Regions from separate parts of the Noviherbaspirillum sp. genome, predicted to be linked through region 2. Evidence: predicted binding sites of a transcription regulator. Region 2 holds the regulator's gene; the other holds the start of a gene.
The links. The regulator HrcA, encoded in region 2, represses chaperone genes, less so after heat shock. The targets are predictions, from matches to a motif close to TTAGCACTCNNNNNNNNNGAGTGCTAA.

Region 1 (10,210 bases), on a different contig from region 2:
TCATGCCCGCCTTCGTCGGCTTTGCGAACTGGATGATTCCGCTGCAGATCGGCGCGTCCGACATGGCATTCGCCCGGATGAATAACTTCTCGTTCTGGCTGTTGCCACCGGCAGCGCTGCTGCTCGCAGGTTCCTTCCTGGTTCCGGGCGGCGCGACCGCCGCCGGCTGGACCCTGTATGCGCCGCTGTCGACCCAGATGGGTATCGGCATGGACATGGGTATCTTCGCGATGCACATCATGGGCGCGTCGTCGATCATGGGTTCGATCAACATCATCACGACCATCCTGAACATGCGCGCTCCCGGCATGACATTGATGAAGATGCCAATGTTCTGCTGGACCTGGCTGATTACCGCCTACCTGCTGATCGCCGTGATGCCGGTTCTCGCGGGCGCAATCACGATGACACTGACGGACCGTCATTTCGGCACATCGTTCTTCAATGCCGCCGGTGGTGGCGACCCGGTGATGTACCAGCATATCTTCTGGTTCTTCGGTCACCCCGAGGTCTACATCATGATTCTGCCGGCCTTCGGTATCGTGTCACACATCATCCCGACCTTTGCCCGCAAGCAGTTGTTCGGATATGCATCAATGGTGTACGCAACATCCTCGATCGCCATCCTGTCCTTCATCGTTTGGGCGCACCACATGTTTACCACCGGCATGCCGGTGACAAGCCAGTTGTTCTTCATGTACGCAACCATGCTGATCGCGGTGCCGACCGGCGTGAAAGTGTTCAACTGGATCGCGACGATGTGGAAAGGCTCGATGACATTTGAAACACCGATGCTGTTCGCGATCGGTTTCATCTTCGTCTTCACGATGGGCGGCTTCACGGGCCTGATTCTGGCCGTGACACCGATCGACATCCAGATGCAGGACACCTACTATGTCGTGGCGCACTTCCACTACGTGCTCGTGGCCGGATCGTTGTTTGCGCTGTTCGCAGGCTTCTACTACTGGGGTCCGAAGTGGACTGGTTACATGTACGATGAAGGCCGTGGCAAGTTCCATTTCTGGGGTTCGCTGATCACGTTCAACATCACTTTCTTCCCGATGCACTTCCTCGGCTTGGCCGGCATGCCCCGCCGCTATGCCGACTATCCGGCGCAATTCACCGATTTCAACATGATTGCGTCGATCGGTGCCTTCGGATTCGGCTTGATGCAGGTGTATTTCCTGTTCGCTGTTATATTGCCGTCCATCAAGGGCGGGAAGGAAGCGCCTGCGAAACCGTGGGAAGGTGCGGAAGGCCTGGAGTGGACTGTGCCGAGCCCGGCTCCATTCCATACATTTGAAGTGCCTCCGACAGTGAAGTAACTTAAAAGCAAGGATAGGGCGGACAACGCGTCCGCCCGAAAAGGGTTATGCCGGATCCAAACAAACCGAACAATCTCAAGACGGCTTTGATCCTGGCGTCGCTTGCCCTGGCATTTTTCATTGGATTGTTCGTCAAACGGTTCTGGTTCAGTTGATATGCAAACCTCGAACTCAGGCGGTGCACATTCCCGCAAACTGAATAGCCGGATGCTCGGCAAGCTGCTCGTGATAGCCGTGCTGATGTTCGGCTTCGGCTATGCGCTTGTTCCTGTGTACAAGAAGATCTGCGAGATTACCGGCATCAACGTGCTGACTCCCAAGGACGACACTGTCAAGGATATCGGCAACACGCAGGTTGACAAGACCCGCACCGTAACAATCGAATTCGATGCGAATGCCCACGGCCCCTTGCGCTTCCGGCCGACTGTCGGCAGCATGCAGGTGCATCCGGGAGAAATGGTGCAGGTAGTGTATGAAGTGGTGAATACGCAGGCACGCAGCATTGATGCGCAAGCCATTCCAAGCTATGCGCCTCAGCAGGCCGCAAGCCATTTCAAGAAAATGGAATGTTTCTGTTTCAAGCAGCAGACCCTTGGTCCGAACCAGGCAAAGCAGATGCCGGTCGTGTTTTATATCGACCCCGCATTGCCGAAGGATGTGAAGACGATAACATTGTCGTACACGTTTTTCGAAGTCGGCGGCACTGGCAAGGCGGCGAGTTGAGACACGTTCATGAATGATTTGAAAAAAGCGTCGCAGCGAAAGGCTTCCTTCGGTGCGACGGTGAAAGCGGTGCTGTGGTCTTTTTTCGGTGTGCGCAAAAGAAGCGACTATGAAAAAGATACCCAGCAACTCAATCCGGTGCATGTGATCATTGCCGGTATTGTCGCCGCAGCCATATTTGTTGCGATCCTGTTGTTGATCGTGAATGCAGTCGTTGCAAACTAATTTTTTACATATTGTATTGGGAGATGGAGATGGGTTCTCAACACGCGAATGCGCCACATTATTTTGTGCCGGGTCCGTCGAAATGGCCGGTACTGGCGGGCGCGACGCTGCTGGTGACAATGGCTGGCGCGTCGGCCTGGGTCAACGGATACGGCTGGGGCCCGGTTGCCAATATCATTGGCCTCCTCGGTTTTCTGGTGGTTCTGTACAAGTGGTTCGGTGACGCGATTGCGGAATCGGAAAGCGGTCTTTATAACAGCCGTATCGACGTTTCGTATCGCTGGAGCATGAGCTGGTTCATCTTCTCGGAAGTGATGTTTTTTGCCGGCTTCTTCGGTGCGCTTTTCTATGCGCGCGCGGTGACGTTGCCATGGCTTGCCGATCTTGACCACAAACTGCTCTGGCCTGATTTCGCCGCTCAGTGGGGCAATACACCTGCCGGCACAATCGATGCCTACAACAAGATGGGCCCTTTCCCTATCCCGACGATCAATACCGCACTATTGCTGTTGTCCGGCGTCACCCTGACGATTTCCCACCACGCGCTTCGCGCCGGTGAGCGCAGCAAAACTGCTTTCTGGCTGTTCGCCACGATTCTGCTCGGCGCAATCTTCATGGGTTTCCAGGTATATGAGTACATGCATGCTTACAGCGACCTGAACCTGAAGCTGACCTCCGGCATTTATGGGTCCACATTCTTCATGTTGACGGGATTCCATGGATTTCACGTGACGCTCGGCGCCATCATGCTCGCCGTCGTGCTGTATCGTTTGATGAAGGGGCACTTCACGCCCGACCATCACTTCGGATTTGAAGGCGCAGCATGGTATTGGCACTTTGTCGACGTTGTCTGGCTCGGCTTGTACGTCGTGGTCTACTGGCTGTAATTCCAGGTTGGTGAAGAAAAGCCGCACCAAGGTGCGGCTTTTTTGCTGTTGGCATCCGGAATTATCGACTCTTCGTCAACGAATGCCGGTGGGTTCAATCCACCCCATCTGGTGCGCGATGAGGAGCAGTACGAACAATGTGATGGAGAACCCGACGCGCATGGCCAATGCCTTGACGGTCCGGTTGCTTTTGCCTTTGTCTCGCATCAGAAAGACAAGTGCCGAGGCGAGGCTGCCCAGGATAAGGATGAAAGCAATGGCGACAAGAATTTTCATGATTGCACACGCTGGTCTGATTACGTCCACCAGCGTGATGGATGGTCTGAATAAAGTGACATTGTAATGCCAATAAAATTCCGGTTTCGCTGGATTCCGTTTATTGCGACGATCATTGCGGTGACGATCGGCATTTCGCTTGGCCAATGGCAGACGAGAAGGGCGGCGGAAAAGCTTGCGATCGAGCATAAGCTGTCGACGCGTGAGGCAGCCGCGCCGGTGATGCTGTCTACCGGGCGTCCCGCGATTGACGAAGTGGAATACCGGCGCATTCGCGTATCAGGGCAATTCGTTCGTGACTGGCCCGTGTATCTCGATAACCGTCCCCACCAAGGTGCCGCTGGTTTTCATCTGCTGATGCCATTCAAGATTGCCGGGTCCGACATGCACATCCTGGTGGCGCGGGGTTGGGCCAAACGTGACGCAGTCGATCGGACCCGGTTGCCGGATATTGCCACGCCAGGAGGCATGATCGAACTGGAGGGCATCGCACGGCGAAATGCCGGCCAGGTATTGCAATTGGGCCAGCCCGAACCACTGAAGCCCGGCGCCATCGTGCAAAATCTGGATATTGCAGAATTCGAACGCGCCACCAGATTGCCGATGCAATCATTTGTGCTGGAGCAAACCAGCGACACACGGGACGGCCTCGTGCGTGAATGGCTCAGGCCGTCGACGGGCGTCGACAAGCACCGTGGATACGCTTTCCAATGGTATGCGCTGGCAGCGACCGCATTTCTCTTTTATGTAGTAACAGGACTCCGACGTGGAAAACACTAAGCAACAAAAATCCGGAAGATGGAAGCTGTTCGCAGTCATTCTTATCTGCGCGGCCCCGATGATCGCGTCCTACCTGACCTATTACGTCATCAAGCCGCAGGGACGCACCAATTACGGCACACTGATCGATCCGCGCGCGCACCCGATGCCGCCGTTGAATACCACGGGACTCGACGGCAAGCCGCTCGAACTGAATGCCTATAACGGAAAGTGGATCATGTTGCAGGTTGCCGATGCCGAATGCGCGCCGCCTTGCCGGGAGCGCTTGCACGACATGCGCCAGTTGCGGCTGGCAATGGGAAAAGACAAGGACCGGATCGAGCGGGTATGGTTGGTGACCGATGGCGATCCCCTGGATACGATGCTGATGCGTGAATACGATGGCACACACATGCTGCGCGCAAAGCCGGAAGCGTTGAAGAATTGGCTGCCTACCGACGGCGGGACGACGATCAGCGATCACCTGTACATGATCGATCCCCTGGGCAACCTGATGATGCGGTTTCCCAAGGACGCAGACCCCAATAAGGTCAAAAAGGACCTGTCGAAACTTCTTAAAGCCTCACGCATAGGATGACACCGGTATGCTGATCCAGTTGGCAATCATGGGTATTCTCGCGGCAATGCTGCCGCTTGCCGTTGTCTGGGTGTCCAGCGACAGGAACAAATATCGCAAGCTGATTTGGGTCACGCTGTTCCTGACCTTCGATCTGATCATGTTCGGCGCATTCACGCGCCTGACAGACTCCGGGCTCGGATGCCCCGACTGGCCCGGTTGTTATGGCCATGCCAATCCCCTGCAGGCACTCGACCAGATCCGTGCCGCCGAAGCAGCCATGCCTGACGGCCCTGTAACGGTGATGAAGGCATGGATCGAAATGATCCATCGCTATCTCGCAATGGGTGTCGGAGTGCTCATTCTCGCAATCATGACGATTGCCTGGCTGCGCTGGACGAAATCCAAACGAACGGATGAACGATTTTCGCCCTGGTTTCCAACGCTGTTGCTGCTGTTCGTCTGCGTTCAGGGCGCGTTCGGTGCCTGGACAGTGACACTGAAGCTGCAGCCCGTCATCGTGACGATCCACTTGGTGCTTGGCATGGGCCTCCTGGGAATGCTGACCTGGATGGCGGCCAGTCAGAGCCGGCACGCACCGATCGCGCAAAATGCCGTGAGCATGCGGATGCCTGCAGTGATTGCGATGCTGCTGTTGAGCGTGCAGATCGCTTTGGGAGGGTGGGTCAGTACCAACTATGCCGCGCTGGCGTGCATGGATTTTCCTCTTTGCCACGGACAGTTACTGCCGCAGATGGATTTCGCCAATGGCTTCACCCTATGGCGTCACCTGGGTAAAACCGCAGACGGCGAGTACCTTCCGTTTCCCGCGCTGACCGCCATCCATTGGGTGCATCGCAGCTTTGCCTTTGTCGTGATCGCGTTCCTGGCATGGCTGGCACATAAAGCGATGCGAATCGACGGCCTCCGGAAAACCGGGCTATGGATACTGGTCGTAATGACAATTCAGCTTCTGACCGGGCTGACGACAATTTTCCTGCAGTGGCCGCTCGCTCTGGCAGTGGCACACAACGGCGGCGCGGCGCTGCTCGTGCTGCTACTGACCATGTTAAACTACAAGGCTCGAATTCCGACAGCGACCGCTGCACATCACGCCACCACTCGCCTGTCCGCCGCCTGAGATCCAATTGACTACCTTGACCGCTTCCCCTAACCGCCTTGCGCAATACTGGGCATTGACCAAGCCGCGCGTGACGCAGCTGGCCGTGTTTTGCGCAGTGATCGGCATGTTTCTCGCAACGCCCACTCTGCCAGACTGGAAAACAGTCATAGCGGCGACAATCGGCATCTGGCTTCTTGCGGGAGCCGCTTTTGCCGTCAATTGCCTGGTGGAACGTGAAATCGACTCGCGCATGGCCCGTACTGCCCGCCGTCCGATGGCCACGGGCGAATTGACCGTGTCGCAAACCCTGGTCTTTTCCGGCGTGATCGGCGGCATCGGCATGTGGGTTCTCTATAACTTCGTGAACCCGCTCACCATGTGGCTGACCTTTGCCACCTTCGTCGGTTACGCTGTCATTTATACGATGATTCTGAAGCCGGCGACACCGCAAAACATCGTCATCGGCGGCTTGTCCGGTGCCATGCCGCCGGCATTGGGTTGGGCGGCGATTGCCAATGACGTCCCTATGCAAGCATGGATACTGGTCCTGATCATTTTCGTGTGGACGCCACCGCATTTCTGGGCACTGGCTCTTTATCGCCGTGACGATTACGCAAGGTCCGGATTGCCGATGCTGCCCATCACTCACGGCCTCAAGTTCACCCAATTCCATATCCTGCTATACACGATCGCGCTGGTGGCCACGACCATGTTGCCTTACGCGGTGAAGATGAGTGGGCTGATCTATCTCGCGAGCGCCTCGATTCTGGGTGCAATTTTCCTCTGGTATGCATGGCGGATATATCGTCATTACACCGATCTGCTGGCGCGTCAGACATTTACGTATTCAATCGTCTATCTGTCGTTGCTTTTCGTTGCCCTGCTGGCCGATCACTATCTGAAGTTTTAAGGCATGCACTCTCCATCCTTCATCCGGTCGTTTGTTCTTGCGCTGTTCGCCCTGTTTGTACTGGCCGGATGCAACCGTCAACCAGAACAGGTGTTCAAGAACACCGACATCACCGGTCTTGACTATGCCCGCGGCTTTACGCTGACCGACCATACCGGCAAGACCCGTACCCTTGCCGACTTCAAGGGCAAGGCAGTAGTGGTTTTTTTTGGATTTACCCAATGCCCGGACGTCTGTCCGACGACGATGTCGGAGATGGCCGGCGTCATGAAAGAGCTCGGGCCGTTGGCCGACAAGGTTCAGGTATTGTTCATCACAGTCGATCCGGAACGCGACACACAGCAGCTTTTAGCCCAGTATGTGCCTGCGTTCGATTCGCGCTTCCTGGGACTGGTGGGTGATAAAGCGGCAACGGATGCGGTGGCCAAGGAATTCAAGGTCTTCTATCAAAAGGTGCCTGGCAAGACTCCCGGCAGCTATTCGGTGGATCACACCGCGGGAAGCTATGTATTTGATCCGCAGGGGCGTATTCGGCTTTTCATCCGGCACGGACAGGGTACGGAACCGATCGTGCATGATTTGAAGATGCTGCTGTCCTGACAAAGGCAATTACGTGGCACCAAACAAAAAGCGCTCGATATCGAGCGCTTTTTGTTTGGTGCTACTTCAACGATGCTAGGCATCAGGCGTACTCGGCCAATGCGCCTTTCATTTTCTTCAGCGCGGCACTTTCGATCTGGCGAATTCGCTCGGCAGACACGCCGAACTCATCGGCCAACTCATGCAGCGTTGCGCCGGAACCGTCGTCGTTCGATAACCAGCGTGCCTCCACGATGCGACGGGAGCGGGGATCCAGCTTCCCCAGCGCAGTCTCCAGGCCTTCCGACTGGAGCCGGTCATACTGCTGCGCTTCCAACGCCTTGGTCGGCTCATTGGCATCGGAGGACAGGTAAGCAATCGGTGCAAACTTGTCGTCTTCGTCGTCGGTCGGCGCCTCAAGCGCAATATCGCGGCCCGACATGCGGGTTTCCATTTCAATCACTTCTTCACGCTTGACGTTCAACGTCCTGGCAAGATCCTCGACTTGCGCCGGCGTCATGGCGTCCAGCCCTTCCTTGTGGCTGCGCAGGTTGAAAAACAATTTGCGCTGGGCCTTGGTGGTGGCCACCTTGACGAGCCGCCAGTTCTTCAGGATGTACTCGTGCATTTCAGCCTTGATCCAGTGCATCGCATACGAGACCAGGCGCACACCCTGATCAGGGTCGAACCGCTTGACTGCTTTCATCAGCCCGATATTACCTTCCTGAATCAAGTCGGCATGCGGCAATCCGTAACCGAGATAACCGCGTGCAATCGACACCACCAGGCGTAAATGGGATAAAACCAGCTTCTGCGCAGCTGCCAGATCATTGTTGTCCCGAAGACGGCGGGCGAGCGATATTTCTTCTTCCTGCGAAAGCATCGGAAGCCGGTTTACGGCGGAGATATACGCTTCAATGTTGCCCAAGCTGCCCGAAAATCCAAGCGAAAGTGCCTGATTTCCAAAGGGAACTAGTCCGGATTGTGCAGATGGTGTAGTCATTTTTTCTCCTTCTTCCCCAACAAATTCCCGGCCAAAAGACCGGTCAGTCAGATCAGTCGTTATATTAGCACTCTAGGAAACAGAGTGCTAATGAGGGATTTTAAAGGGATGGATAGGTTAATTGCTATTGCAGAAGCGTAATTGATTGCTAACGCTAACTGTATTGAAAATCACAATGACGAAGTTGTGTGAAATCAAGTGTCCGGACGGTATTTTAAAAATCAGGCCAAGCGGGAAAGATGCCGCCGCACTGAAAGCAGGGCACCGAAAAGCCCGAGACCGGAGCTGCCCGCCAATAAAAGAACAACGATCGGCCCATGCAGAGACGAAAGCTGAAATTCGGATGCATACAAACGGGCAAATTCCGCGATTGCGCCATTCAGCGGGCGAAGCGCAGTTCCCACCGCGAGAAGCGCCGTAACCCCAGCCAGCAAACCGAGCAGCGCGCCTGTGTAGTAAAACGGCCTGGAGATATGGCTATCCGTCGCACCGAACAACCGGCAAACTTCGATCTCTTCACGTTGGGTCAACACCTGGAGTCGGACTGTATTGAAGACGACTGCAACCACCACCACCGCCAGTGTCGCCGCAAGGAAAAACAAGCCTAGGCGCAATACCTGCATGAGCGCCGCCAGCCGCTTCACCCAGGCCGAGTCGACCTGCACATATTCGACACCGGGTAGCGCTTTTAATTGCACGGCGATGGCATCAATTTTTCGCGCATCGTCCGCCGACTGGAATCCGGCAAGCTTCAATACATATCCGTCCGGCAGAGGATTCTCGCCCAGGGTGGTAAGGGCGTCGGACAATCCGGTGCGGCTCTTCAGTGCGCTGAGCGCATGTTCACGTGGAATGAATTCAAGCCTGCCCGTATTGCCGGTCTTCTGCAGCACGCGCTGTATATCGGCGGCCAGTGCCCTGGATCGCTCACGGGGTGTGTCGACGCCCATGAATATACTGATCTCGGGTTCCACTGCCAGTTGCTCGCTGACAGGACGCACATTTTCCAACAGGGTCAGCCCGGCGAAAGGAAGGGAAAGGGCGATCGCTATGACGAGGACATTCATGGCGAAGCTTCCCGGCGCATGGGCAAATTGCCTGATTGCATCCGCAATAGCCGCCAGGTGCTGACGGATCCAGGCGCTCATGCTGCGCCTCGCAGGAATTCCGTACCGGCACCCGGGACCAGGCGGCCTTGATGCAACCTGATGATCCGTGTCGCACTTGCAAGGATGTGCTCGTCATGGGTCGAAATCAGGCATGTCACACCGGCGCCGTGAAAGGCTTTCAGTGCGTCGAGGACGAGATCGGCGCTTGCGCGATCAAGGTTGGCTGTCGGTTCGTCGGCAAGGATGATTTGCGGGCGATTGACGATCGCCCGGGCAATGGCCACCCGCTGCTGTTCGCCGCCGGACAAGGTTTGCGGATTGCTCGCCGCTTTTTCGGGAAGTCCCACCTTGTCGAGCGCAGCGCGGGCACGTCGCTCCGCTTCGGCTTTCGTTGAACCCGTCACCAATAGCGGCAGCATGACGTTCGACAGGACGCTGCGGTCAAACAACAGCCGTTGCTGCTGAAAGATCAAGCCGATTTTTCGCCGCAAATAGGGTAGCCCGGCGGCTTGCAAGGCGCCGACATCCTGCCCGTAGACAGTGACGGTGCCCGAAGTCGGTCGTTCGATGGCGGGTATCATTTTGAGCAGGGTGGATTTTCCCGCGCCGGACGGTCCGGAGAGAAACGCCAGTTCGCCGGTCGGGATCGACAGGGTAATGTCCGACAATGCCATTGCATTGCCGCCATAGCGTTTGGATACCTGCTTGAATTCA
Region 2 (10,210 bases):
CCGGGCACATCCAGAGCGCCGGCGAGTACGGCATCGTCTGCGTTCTGTACGGTTTCGATCAGCATGCGGCCCATGCGGCCGGATGCGCCGGCAATCGCGATTTTCAAGGTGTTCATGGGCTTATTTCCCTGTCGGGGCTGCCGCACCGGGCGCACCCTCGGCGATGAAGGTCAGGTATTCCTGCTCCGTCGGCAGCGCGCCGCCGTCAATCCGGGACAGCCGGTTATTGTCGAAAAACACGGTGACTCGGCTGGAAATGACTGCGCCGTTCCGTTTCTGGAGACGGAAAACATAGTCCCAGCGGTTCGCATGAAAGACATCGGTCAGCAGCGGCGTGCCGAGCACGAAGATCACTTGCTCGCGTGTCATGCCTTCCTTGAGCTGGTTCACCATTTCCTGAGATACAAAATTGCCTTGCTGAACATCGACCCGGTAGGGGGCGAAGATGCCGAGAAAGCGTCGCACGCCGGTCGGACCGGTGGCCTGCACGCCAGTGTTGGGGGCGCTTGCAGCGGTAGCGGAAGCCGCCGGCGCCGTGGCGGTTGCTGGCGGCGTTGCCTCGTTCCGCTGCGGTGCAGTGCTTGCGACCGGTGTGGCGGCTGGCTCATCGATGAGGGGATTTTTCGATGCGCAACCGGAAAGGCAGGCCAATGCCAGGCACAGCGTGGCAAGCGCCGATGGTTGTCCACTGGGGAGGAGCGACATTCGCATAGTGAAATTTAAACGGTTGAGGAAGTGTGCTAAAACGCTATATGATAAAGCAGATAATCTCATTCAACCTAACGCCATGCCCGACAATCCTTCCGAGCTGAAAGCCAGCGGCCTGAAAGCAACGCTGCCTCGGCTCAAAATTCTCGACATTTTCCAGAACAGTCCGGTGCGGCATTTGAGCGCCGAAGATGTTTACAAGATTTTGTTGAACGAGAACATGGATGTCGGCCTCGCAACCGTTTATCGCGTGCTGACGCAATTCGAGCAGGCCGGCCTGCTGCATCGCAATCATTTCGAAACCGGCAAGGCTGTCTTCGAACTCAACGCCGGTTCCCACCACGATCATCTCGTCTGCCTCGACTGCGGGCGGGTGGAAGAGTTTTATGACGAGGAAATCGAGGCGCGCCAGCAAAAGATCGCGATCGAGCGCGGCTTCAACATCGCGGAACATGCGCTGGCACTGTACGGCCATTGCAACAAGGCCGATTGCCCGCATCGCGCGCGCTGACCGGACAAGCAGGACCGGTTGCCCGGATCGTTGACTTAGCTAGGAGTGACTTAGCGCGTTCGACAGCAGTTTCGCGGTGATATCCACGATCGGAATCACCCGCTCGTATGCCATCCGTGTCGGCCCGATGACCCCAAGCGTGCCGACAATCTTGCCGTTCACTTCATACGGCGCGGTGACCACGCTCATGTCGTCCATGGGCACCAATTGGGATTCGCCGCCGATGAAAATCTGTACGCCGGTCGCCTTGCTGGACACGTCCAGCAATTGCATCAGCCCGGTTTTCTGTTCGAACATCTCAAACAGCTTGCGCAGCGACGTCATGTTGGCCGACAGATCGCTGACGCTCAACAGGTTCCGTTCGCCGGAAATGACGACGTCGTCGGTATTGGCCATCGCATCGCTGCCGGCCTCGACCGCCGCCTGCATCAGCGCCGTCATGTCATCGCGCAATTGGCGCAGTTCGTTCTGCAGCCGGGTGCGGACGTCATCGAAGCTCAGCCCGCCGTAATGCTGATTGATATAGTTCGCCGCCTGCACCAGCTGCGATGGCGAGTAATCGACATTCGTCAGCAGCAGGCGGTTTTGGACGTCGCCGTTGGGTGCCACGATGACCAATAAAATGCGCTTTTCGGACAGGCGCAGGAATTCGATCTGCTGGAAGATCGACTCATGGCGCGGGGTCATCACGACGCCGGCGAACTGTGAGAGTGATGACAGCACCTGCGCCGCATTGGCGATGATTTTCTGTGATGAATGTTTTTGCAACTGCAGCTGAAGTTTCGATTCCAGGCTGGATGCGTCGATCGGCTTGACCGTCAGCAGCGTGTCGACGAAGACGCGGTAGCCTCGGGGGGTGGGCACCCTTCCGGCCGATGTGTGCGGACTGGCGACGAAGCCCATTTCTTCCAGGTCGGCCATGATGTTGCGGATGGTCGCGGGCGAAAGTTCGAGGCCGGAAATTTTCGACAGGGCGCGCGAACCAACCGGCTGGCCGTCGGCGATATACCGTTCGACCAGAGCTTTGAGAAGAGTTTGGGCACGGTTATCAAGTTGCATGGCGTTATTCTAGCGAGCTGCCGTGTTGCATGCCAATAGTATCGGCGGTATCGAGCCATTGATGCAGTTCATGCATTGTTGTAAAAGTTGCATCGGGGCGGATATGTTCCGGGAGTCTGAACGCCGATTCGAGGCCTGCACGGTTCATCCATACCGCATGCAGACCGGCGCGATGGGCGCCTTCCACATCGAGGAATGGATCGTCTCCCACATAAACCGCTTCTTCAGGCGCAACGCAGAGCGCGTCGCAGGCGGCCTGAAAGATCGCCGCTTCAGGTTTCGCCGCGCCGAAACTGTGAGCCGCGATGGATGCCTGGAAGTATCTCGCCAAGCCGATCACCTCCAGGTCCGCCACCCCGTTCGATACCGAACCCAGGGAAAAACGTCCCCGCAATTTTTCAAGCACAGGTACCACGTCGTCAAACGGGGTGACCTCATTTCGGGCCTTTGAAAAAACCGCCATCGCCAGATCGACCTTGGCGCAATCTTCGCCGGCGGCAAGGAAGGCTTCCGTCAAACCCGCATGCCGCAGCTTCGCCAGATCAAGCCGGTAATGGGGATTCTGCTCCAGAAGCCGGCGCCGCCGGTCCCGCAGGCCATCGACGGTAAACCGGCTGGCGACCGCAGGCACATGGGCTTGCAGCCAGGCGAACAGCTCGTCCTCGGCACGCCGGATGACGGGCATGATCGGCCACAAGGTATCGTCAAGATCGAAGAGTACGGCTTTGATGCGCATGGGAACAATTCATCCAGTACAAATGTTGAGACTGCAACAGGCAAGTAAATTATGGTCTAATCTGCAGCATGCCCTTGCCCCAGCCTACCTCTTATACCTCATTTCGCACCGTCGCCATCGTCGGCAAATACATGGCGGCCGGTATTGCCGAGGCGCTTTCCGATATTGCACTGTTTCTGACACAAAACGGCTACACGGTCGTCTTTGAAGCCGAGACCGCGCGCAACGTCGGCATGCAAGGCCTTGTTGCCATGACGCCCGCGGAAATCGGCCAGCACGCCGATGTGGCGATCGTCGTCGGCGGTGACGGGACCATGCTGGGAATAGCGCGCCAGTTGGCATGCTATGACGTACCGCTCATCGGCATCAACCAGGGGCGGCTCGGTTTCATGACCGATATATCTCAGGACAGCATGATTTCCGTCCTGGAGGAGATGCTATCCGGAAAACTGGAGTCGGAAAGCCGCACCCTTCTTGAAGGGACAGTGATGCGGGATGGCGCACAGATATTCAAGGCGCTCGCATTCAATGACGTGGTCGTATCCCGCGGTGCCGGTTCCGGCATGGCGGAACTGAAAGTGGAGGTTGATGGGCGGTTCATGTACAACCAGCGTTCCGACGGCCTCATCGTCGCCACGCCGACCGGTTCCACGGCATATGCCTTGTCCGCCGGCGGTCCGTTGCTGCATCCGAGTCTGTCGGGCATCGTGCTGGTGCCGATCGCCCCGCATGCATTGTCCAACCGCCCGATCGTCGTGCCGGACACCAGCGCGATCGAGGTGGAAATCATGGGGGGGCGGGATATTACCGCCAACTTCGACATGCAGTCGCTGGCCAGCCTGCAGCATCATGATCGTATTGTCATCAGGCGCTCGGCGCATACCATTACCTTTCTGCATCCCCAAGGCTGGAGTTATTACGACACCTTGCGCGAGAAACTCCATTGGCATGAGTACCCATCGGCGGAGGGGCGGTTAAAATAGCCGGCCCATCATTCCAGCCTGCCATTCGTCGACTTCCAGCCCGACTCGCACAGACCCGCATACTGACTGAACATGCTTCGCACATTATCCATTCGCGATTTCGTTATCGTAGACGCTATCGAACTTGAATTCGCGCCAGGCTTCACCGTGTTCACCGGCGAGACCGGCGCGGGCAAGTCCATCCTTATCGACGCGCTTGCCCTTGCGCTCGGCGGCCGCGGCGACGCCAGCGTCGTCCGCGAAGGTGCGGCCCGTGCAGACATCAGCGCAGAGTTCGGTCCCAGCAGGGAGGCACAGGACTGGCTCGAAGCGCATGAATTCACCAATGAAGAGGGCGGAGTGCTGCTCCGCCGCGTCATCGACAATGCCGGCCGGTCCAAGGCCTATATCAATGGCAGTGCCGCCACCGCCGCGCAATTGCGCGAGCTGGGTGAAATGCTGGTGGACATCCATGGCCAGCATGCGCACCAGTCGCTGCTGAAAACCGATGCGCAGCGGACACTCCTGGACAGCCAGGCCGGGCTGGAAAACGAGACCAAAGCGGTGGCCGCCGCCTACAAGACCTGGCGCGCGCTGGCCAAGCAGCGCGAGGATTTCGAAATCAATGCCAGGAACGTTTTGCTTGAGCGGGAGCGGCTGGAATGGCAGGTCAATGAACTCGAGAAGCTGGCGGTCAAGCCGGGCGAGTGGACGGACATCGGCAACGAGCATAGCCGGCTGTCGAACGCGGCGAGCCTGATCGAGGGCGCGCAGGAGGCGCTCACCGTCATTTCCGAAGCGGACAACCCGATGTTGTCCCAGCTTTCGGCCCTGACCCAGAAACTGAGCAAGCTTGCGGACGTCGATGCGGCGCTGAAACCGGTGCTGGAAGCGCTGGAGCCGGCGGCCATCCAATTGCAGGAAGCCGTGTATTCATTGAACGACTACCTGGGGCGAGTCGAGCTGGACCCGGACCGTCTGCACGAAGTGGAAGCCCGGCTTGACGCCATCCATTCGACGGCGCGCAAGTTCCGTGTCGCGCCGGAAGACCTGCCCGCAGAATTGGCGACCTTGTCCGCGCAGCTTCGCCAATTGGCCGATGCGAGCGATCTCGATGCGATGCGTGCGCAGGAGGAAAAGCTGAAAGCCGCCTATCTCGATGCCGCCGAAACGCTGTCGAAGGGAAGGGCGAAGGCGGCAGCATCGCTGGGCGCCTCGGTCACTGCCGCGATGCAGGAACTCAGCATGGCAGGCGGGCGATTCGAGATTGCGCTACATCGTTGCGAGCCGGCCGCGTATGGCCTGGAGCAGGTGGAATTCATGGTTGCCGCGCATGCCGGAACCGCGCCCAGACCGCTGGCAAAAGTCGCGTCGGGGGGAGAGCTGGCGCGCATCTCGCTTGCGATTTCCGTGATTACGTCAAGCGCCACCTCGATCCCGACATTGATTTTCGACGAGGTGGACAGCGGTATCGGCGGCGGCGTCGCAGAGGTGGTCGGTCGCCTGCTGAAGCGCCTCGGCCAGGACCGCCAGGTGTTGTGCGTGACACATTTGCCGCAAGTTGCCAGCCAGGCGAACCAGCACTACCAGGTCAGCAAATCCAGCGCGGATGGCAAAACCGTATCGCAGATTGAAGCGCTGGATGCCAAAGCCCGTATCGAGGAAGTCGCCCGTATGCTCGGGGGACTTGAAATTACGGCCACCACCCGCAAACATGCCAGGGAACTGCTGGCCTCCTAGGTTCCAAGGCCGGCCCAAACCGATCAGGTAAAAAGGTATCGATCAATGGGTTTCAATAAAGAACCGTCGTATGCCCATGGCACGATTTCGCGGCCAGCGGTGCTCTTCGTCAACCTCGGCACGCCGGATGCCCCGACCACGCCTGCGGTCCGCCGCTACCTCAGGCAATTCCTGTCCGATCCCCGGGTGGTGGAAATTCCGAAAGCCGCCTGGTGGTTCATCCTGAACGGCATCATTCTCCCGTTCAGGTCGTCCAAGTCGGCGGAGAAGTATGCGTCGATCTGGTCCAAGGAAGGCTCTCCGCTCAAGGTGCATACCGAAAAGCAGGCCTTGCTCCTGCGCGGCTATCTCGGCGAGCGGGGACATGACGTCCGCGTGGCCTATGCGATGCGTTACGGCAGCCCGTCGATCGCCGATACGATCGATCGACTCAAGGCCGAAGGCTGCGACCGCATCCTGGTCGTGCCGGCCTATCCGCAGTATTCAGGCACCACGACCGCCTCCATCAACGATGCCGTGTCGGCCCACCTGACGCGCATGCGCAACCTGCCGGAGCTGCGCTTCGTCAAGCATTACCATGACCAGGAAGCCTACATCGATGCCCTGGCGACCTCCGTGCAGGCGTATTGGGACATGCATGGCGAGCCGGACAAGCTGGTGATGAGTTTCCACGGTGTGCCGAAACGGACGCTGCAACTCGGCGATCCGTATCACTGCGAATGCCATAAGACCGCGCGCCTGCTGGCCGCACGGCTCGGACTGGGCGCCGACCGCTACATGGTCACGTTCCAGTCGCGCTTCGGCAAGGCCGAGTGGCTGCAGCCCTATACCGCGCCGACCCTGCAGAAGCTTGCCAGGGAGGGCGTCAAGCGGGTCGATGTCATGTGTCCGGGATTCACCAGCGATTGCCTGGAGACGCTGGAAGAGATCTCCATGGAGGCCAGGCACGATTTCCTCGCGGCGGGCGGAAAGGAATTTCACTACATTCCCTGTCTGAACGAATCTCCCGGCTGGATCCGCGCGCTGGCCGATGTCGCCGAAACCCATATGGGCGGGTGGCTGAGCATGGTCACGCCCGCCACGCGGGAGCAGGAAAACCGGGCGGCGGCGCTGTCGCGCGACCTGGCGCAGCGCATGGGCGCCGTCACCTAGGGCTTGTTTGACAGGCGTTGCGAGCGGTTTGGCGATGCACCGGGGGAGCGCACGCGTATTGAAGTACGCCGCGCACTGCAGGTGAATCGCCGAACCGCGCAGCGGCCTATCGTACACAGCCTGGGAGGTCAGCTTAGCGTGAATAAGTACACCAGGCCGTGGTGGCAGATCCACGCGGCGGAAAGAAGGCTGTAAGCAACGACGGAAGCGGAGATGATGGGCAGTTTCATGGCGGCGGGAAGTTTCATGTCGCTATTCAGGTGAGGCCATATTAATAACTCCCGCCGGCGAACGATGTGCACAGGCAGTAAGGGCTGTAACAGTAAATAACTGTGCGCCTGAAAATTTGCCCCGGCGTTGCTAATACTCAATGTTGCTGCAGGCACGGTGCCCAGAATCACCAAAATCCTGCGTAATTCCCCTTGAAAAAATATGGCATAACCCCATTTAGCAGGTGTGTTGAGGTTAAGTCATTGATTGTTGGAGGTTTTTTTGTGATGCAAGACCAAGAGAAAATGCACGACCAAACGGACCGGATGCATGACATCCCTAACGGAGTGGCAGAAAATCCGGGGCCTGTACCTGATGGTCAGACAGCTACGGCTGTGGATCCCGGGCTTGAACAAAGGCTGATCATGGCCGAGGCAAAAGCCTCCGAGATGCAGGATGCGTTCCTGCGTGCCAAGGCCGATGCGGAGAATATCCGTCGCCGGGCGCAGGACGACATTGCAAAGGCACACAAATTTGCGATCGAAAACTTCGCGGAATTGCTGGTTCCGGTGAAGGACAGCCTTGAAATGGCGCTGAAGCTGGATACACCATCGGTCGACTCGCTGAAAGAAGGCGTAGAAATGACGCTGAAACAGCTTTCCTCGGCCTTCGAGCGCAACCGCCTCATGGAAATCAATCCCCAGCCAGGCGAGAAACTCGACCCGATGAAGCACCAGGCGATTTCGATGGTCCCCGCCGATCAGGAAGCCAACACCATCGTCAGCGTATTGCAAAAGGGATACATGATCGCCGACCGCCTGCTGCGGCCCGCCTTGGTTACCGTCGCGCAATAAAAAAGATTCGCTGGACCGGACAAGCTTGAAAAAACAAACCGTGCTCCACACATTCAATTAACAGAACGATAGTTTTTCATTAAAGGAACAAATTATGGGCAAGATCATAGGCATCGATTTGGGTACGACCAATTCCTGCGTGGCGATCATGGAAGGCGGCCAGCCGAAGGTCATCGAGAACTCCGAAGGCTCCCGCACGACGCCTTCCGTCGTCGCGTATCAGGAAGACGGTGAAATTCTCGTTGGCGCACCTGCGAAGCGCCAGGCCGTTACTAATCCCAAGAACACTCTCTACGCAGTCAAGCGACTGATCGGCCGCAAATTTGCGGAAAAGGAAGTCCAGAAGGACATCAGCCTGATGCCCTACCAGATCGTCAAGGCCGACAACGGCGACGCCTGGGTGCAGGTCCGCGACAAGAAACTCGCGGCGCAGCAGGTATCCGCCGAAACTTTGCGCAAGATGAAAAAGACCGCCGAAGATTATCTCGGCGAAGAAGTCACCGAAGCCGTGATCACCGTACCGGCATACTTCAACGACGCACAGCGCCAGGCGACCAAGGATGCCGGCCGCATCGCCGGCCTGGATGTCAAGCGCATCATCAACGAGCCGACCGCGGCTGCGCTGGCATTCGGCCTCGACAAGAGCGGCAAGGGCGACCGCAAGATCGCCGTGTATGACCTTGGCGGCGGCACCTTCGACATCTCGATCATCGAGATCGCGGACGTCGACGGCGAAATGCAGTTCGAAGTGCTGTCCACCAACGGTGACACCTTCCTCGGCGGCGAAGACTTCGACCAGCGCATCATCGATTACATCATCGACGAGTTCAAGAAGATCAACGGCCTCGACCTGTCGAAGGACGCGATCGCACTGCAGCGTATCAAGGCATCGGCCGAGCGCGCGAAGATCGAACTGTCGTCGTCGCAGCAAACCGAGATCAACGAGCCGTATATCGCGATGGCCAACGGCGCGCCGGTCCACCTCACCATGAAGGTTACCCGCGCCAAGCTGGAGTCGCTGGTCGAGGAGCTGATCGCACGTACCATCGAGCCGTGCCGTACTGCCATCAAGGATGCCGGCGTCAAGGTTTCCGACATCCAGGACGTCATCCTGGTCGGCGGCATGACCCGTATGCCGAAGGTGCAGGAAAAGGTGAAGGAATTTTTCGGCAAGGATCCGCGCAAGGATGTGAATCCGGATGAAGCCGTTGCCGTCGGTGCGGCAATTCAGGGTTCGGTTCTGTCGGGCGACCGCAAGGACCTGCTGCTGCTGGACGTGACACCGCTGTCCCTGGGCATCGAAACACTGGGCGGCGTCATGACTAAGATGATCCAGAAGAACACCACGATTCCGACCAAGTTTAGCCAGGTGTTCTCGACCGCCGACGACAACCAGCCGGCGGTGACGATCAAGGTCTACCAGGGTGAGCGCGAGATTGCTACCGGCAACAAGCTGCTGGGCGAGTTCAATCTCGAAGGCATCCCGCCATCGCCGCGCGGTACGCCGCAGATCGAAGTGACCTTCGATATCGACGCCAACGGCATCCTGCATGTTGGCGCGAAAGACAAGGCCACCGGCAAGGAAAACAAGATCACCATCAAGGCCAATTCCGGCTTGAGCGAGGAAGAGATCCAGAAGATGGTGAAGGACGCGGAGCTGTATGCGGACGAGGACCGGAAGCTGAAGGAACTGGCCGACGCGCGCAACCAGGGCGATGCACTGGTGCACTCGACCAAGAAGTCCCTGACCGAATACGGCGACAAGCTGGAAGGCGGCGAGAAGGAAAAGATCGAAGCAGCCATCAAGGAACTTGAAGAAGCCCTCAAAGGCAACGACAAGGATGCCATCGACGGAAAAGTCGCAGCACTCTCCACCGCGGCACAGAAGCTCGGTGAAAAGATGTACGCCGATATGCAGGCCCAGCAGGCAGGCGCTGCCGGTGCGGCGGGTGCGACAGGCGCGGCCGGCGGAGCGGGTGCTTCCGAGTCGAAGCAGGAAGAAGATGTTGTCGATGCCGACTTCAAGGAAGTCAAAGACAAATAAAGGTATCGGGTCACGGTGCATTCCGTGACGCCTCGCCGGGCCGTAGTGATCGACATCGATCCTCGGCTCGGCGTTTTTGCTTAAAGTTAGGATGCCTAGAACATGGCAAAGCGCGATTATTACGAAATACTGGGCGTAGCGAAGAACGCTTCCGAGGAAGACATCAAGAAGGCGTATCGAAAGCTCGCGATGAAATACCATCCGGACCGCAATCCGGACAGCAAGGGGGCGGAA

Region 1: a site for HrcA is predicted at 8,452-8,478, ahead of rpoH (RNA polymerase sigma factor RpoH). Genes of this name have one in related genera too.

The regions. Positions count from the first base shown of each region.
Region 1 covers NZ_DAIUCO010000017.1:22,955-33,164, forward strand. The annotation lists gene ctaD (cytochrome c oxidase subunit I) at 1-1,325, shown strand, start outside; gene V7080_RS03585 (cytochrome oxidase small assembly protein) at 1,373-1,480, shown strand; gene V7080_RS03590 (cytochrome c oxidase assembly protein) at 1,482-2,048, shown strand; gene V7080_RS03595 (DUF2970 domain-containing protein) at 2,058-2,273, shown strand; gene V7080_RS03600 (cytochrome c oxidase subunit 3) at 2,303-3,160, shown strand; gene V7080_RS03605 (twin transmembrane helix small protein) at 3,236-3,436, opposite strand; gene V7080_RS03610 (SURF1 family protein) at 3,503-4,216, shown strand; gene V7080_RS03615 (SCO family protein) at 4,203-4,793, shown strand; gene V7080_RS03620 (COX15/CtaA family protein) at 4,801-5,913, shown strand; gene cyoE (heme o synthase) at 5,921-6,805, shown strand; gene V7080_RS03630 (SCO family protein) at 6,809-7,405, shown strand; gene rpoH (RNA polymerase sigma factor RpoH) at 7,488-8,387, opposite strand; gene V7080_RS03640 (cell division protein FtsX) at 8,609-9,535, opposite strand; gene V7080_RS03645 (cell division ATP-binding protein FtsE) at 9,532-10,210, opposite strand, start outside.
Region 2 covers NZ_DAIUCO010000020.1:24,634-34,843, reverse strand. The annotation lists gene dapB (4-hydroxy-tetrahydrodipicolinate reductase) at 1-116, opposite strand, end outside; gene V7080_RS04190 (outer membrane protein assembly factor BamE) at 121-711, opposite strand; gene fur (ferric iron uptake transcriptional regulator) at 788-1,219, shown strand; gene hrcA (heat-inducible transcriptional repressor HrcA) at 1,259-2,278, opposite strand; gene V7080_RS04175 (HAD family hydrolase) at 2,283-3,014, opposite strand; gene V7080_RS04170 (NAD kinase) at 3,083-3,997, shown strand; gene recN (DNA repair protein RecN) at 4,070-5,716, shown strand; gene hemH (ferrochelatase) at 5,762-6,868, shown strand; gene grpE (nucleotide exchange factor GrpE) at 7,366-7,932, shown strand; gene dnaK (molecular chaperone DnaK) at 8,027-9,976, shown strand; gene dnaJ (molecular chaperone DnaJ) at 10,079-10,210, shown strand, end outside.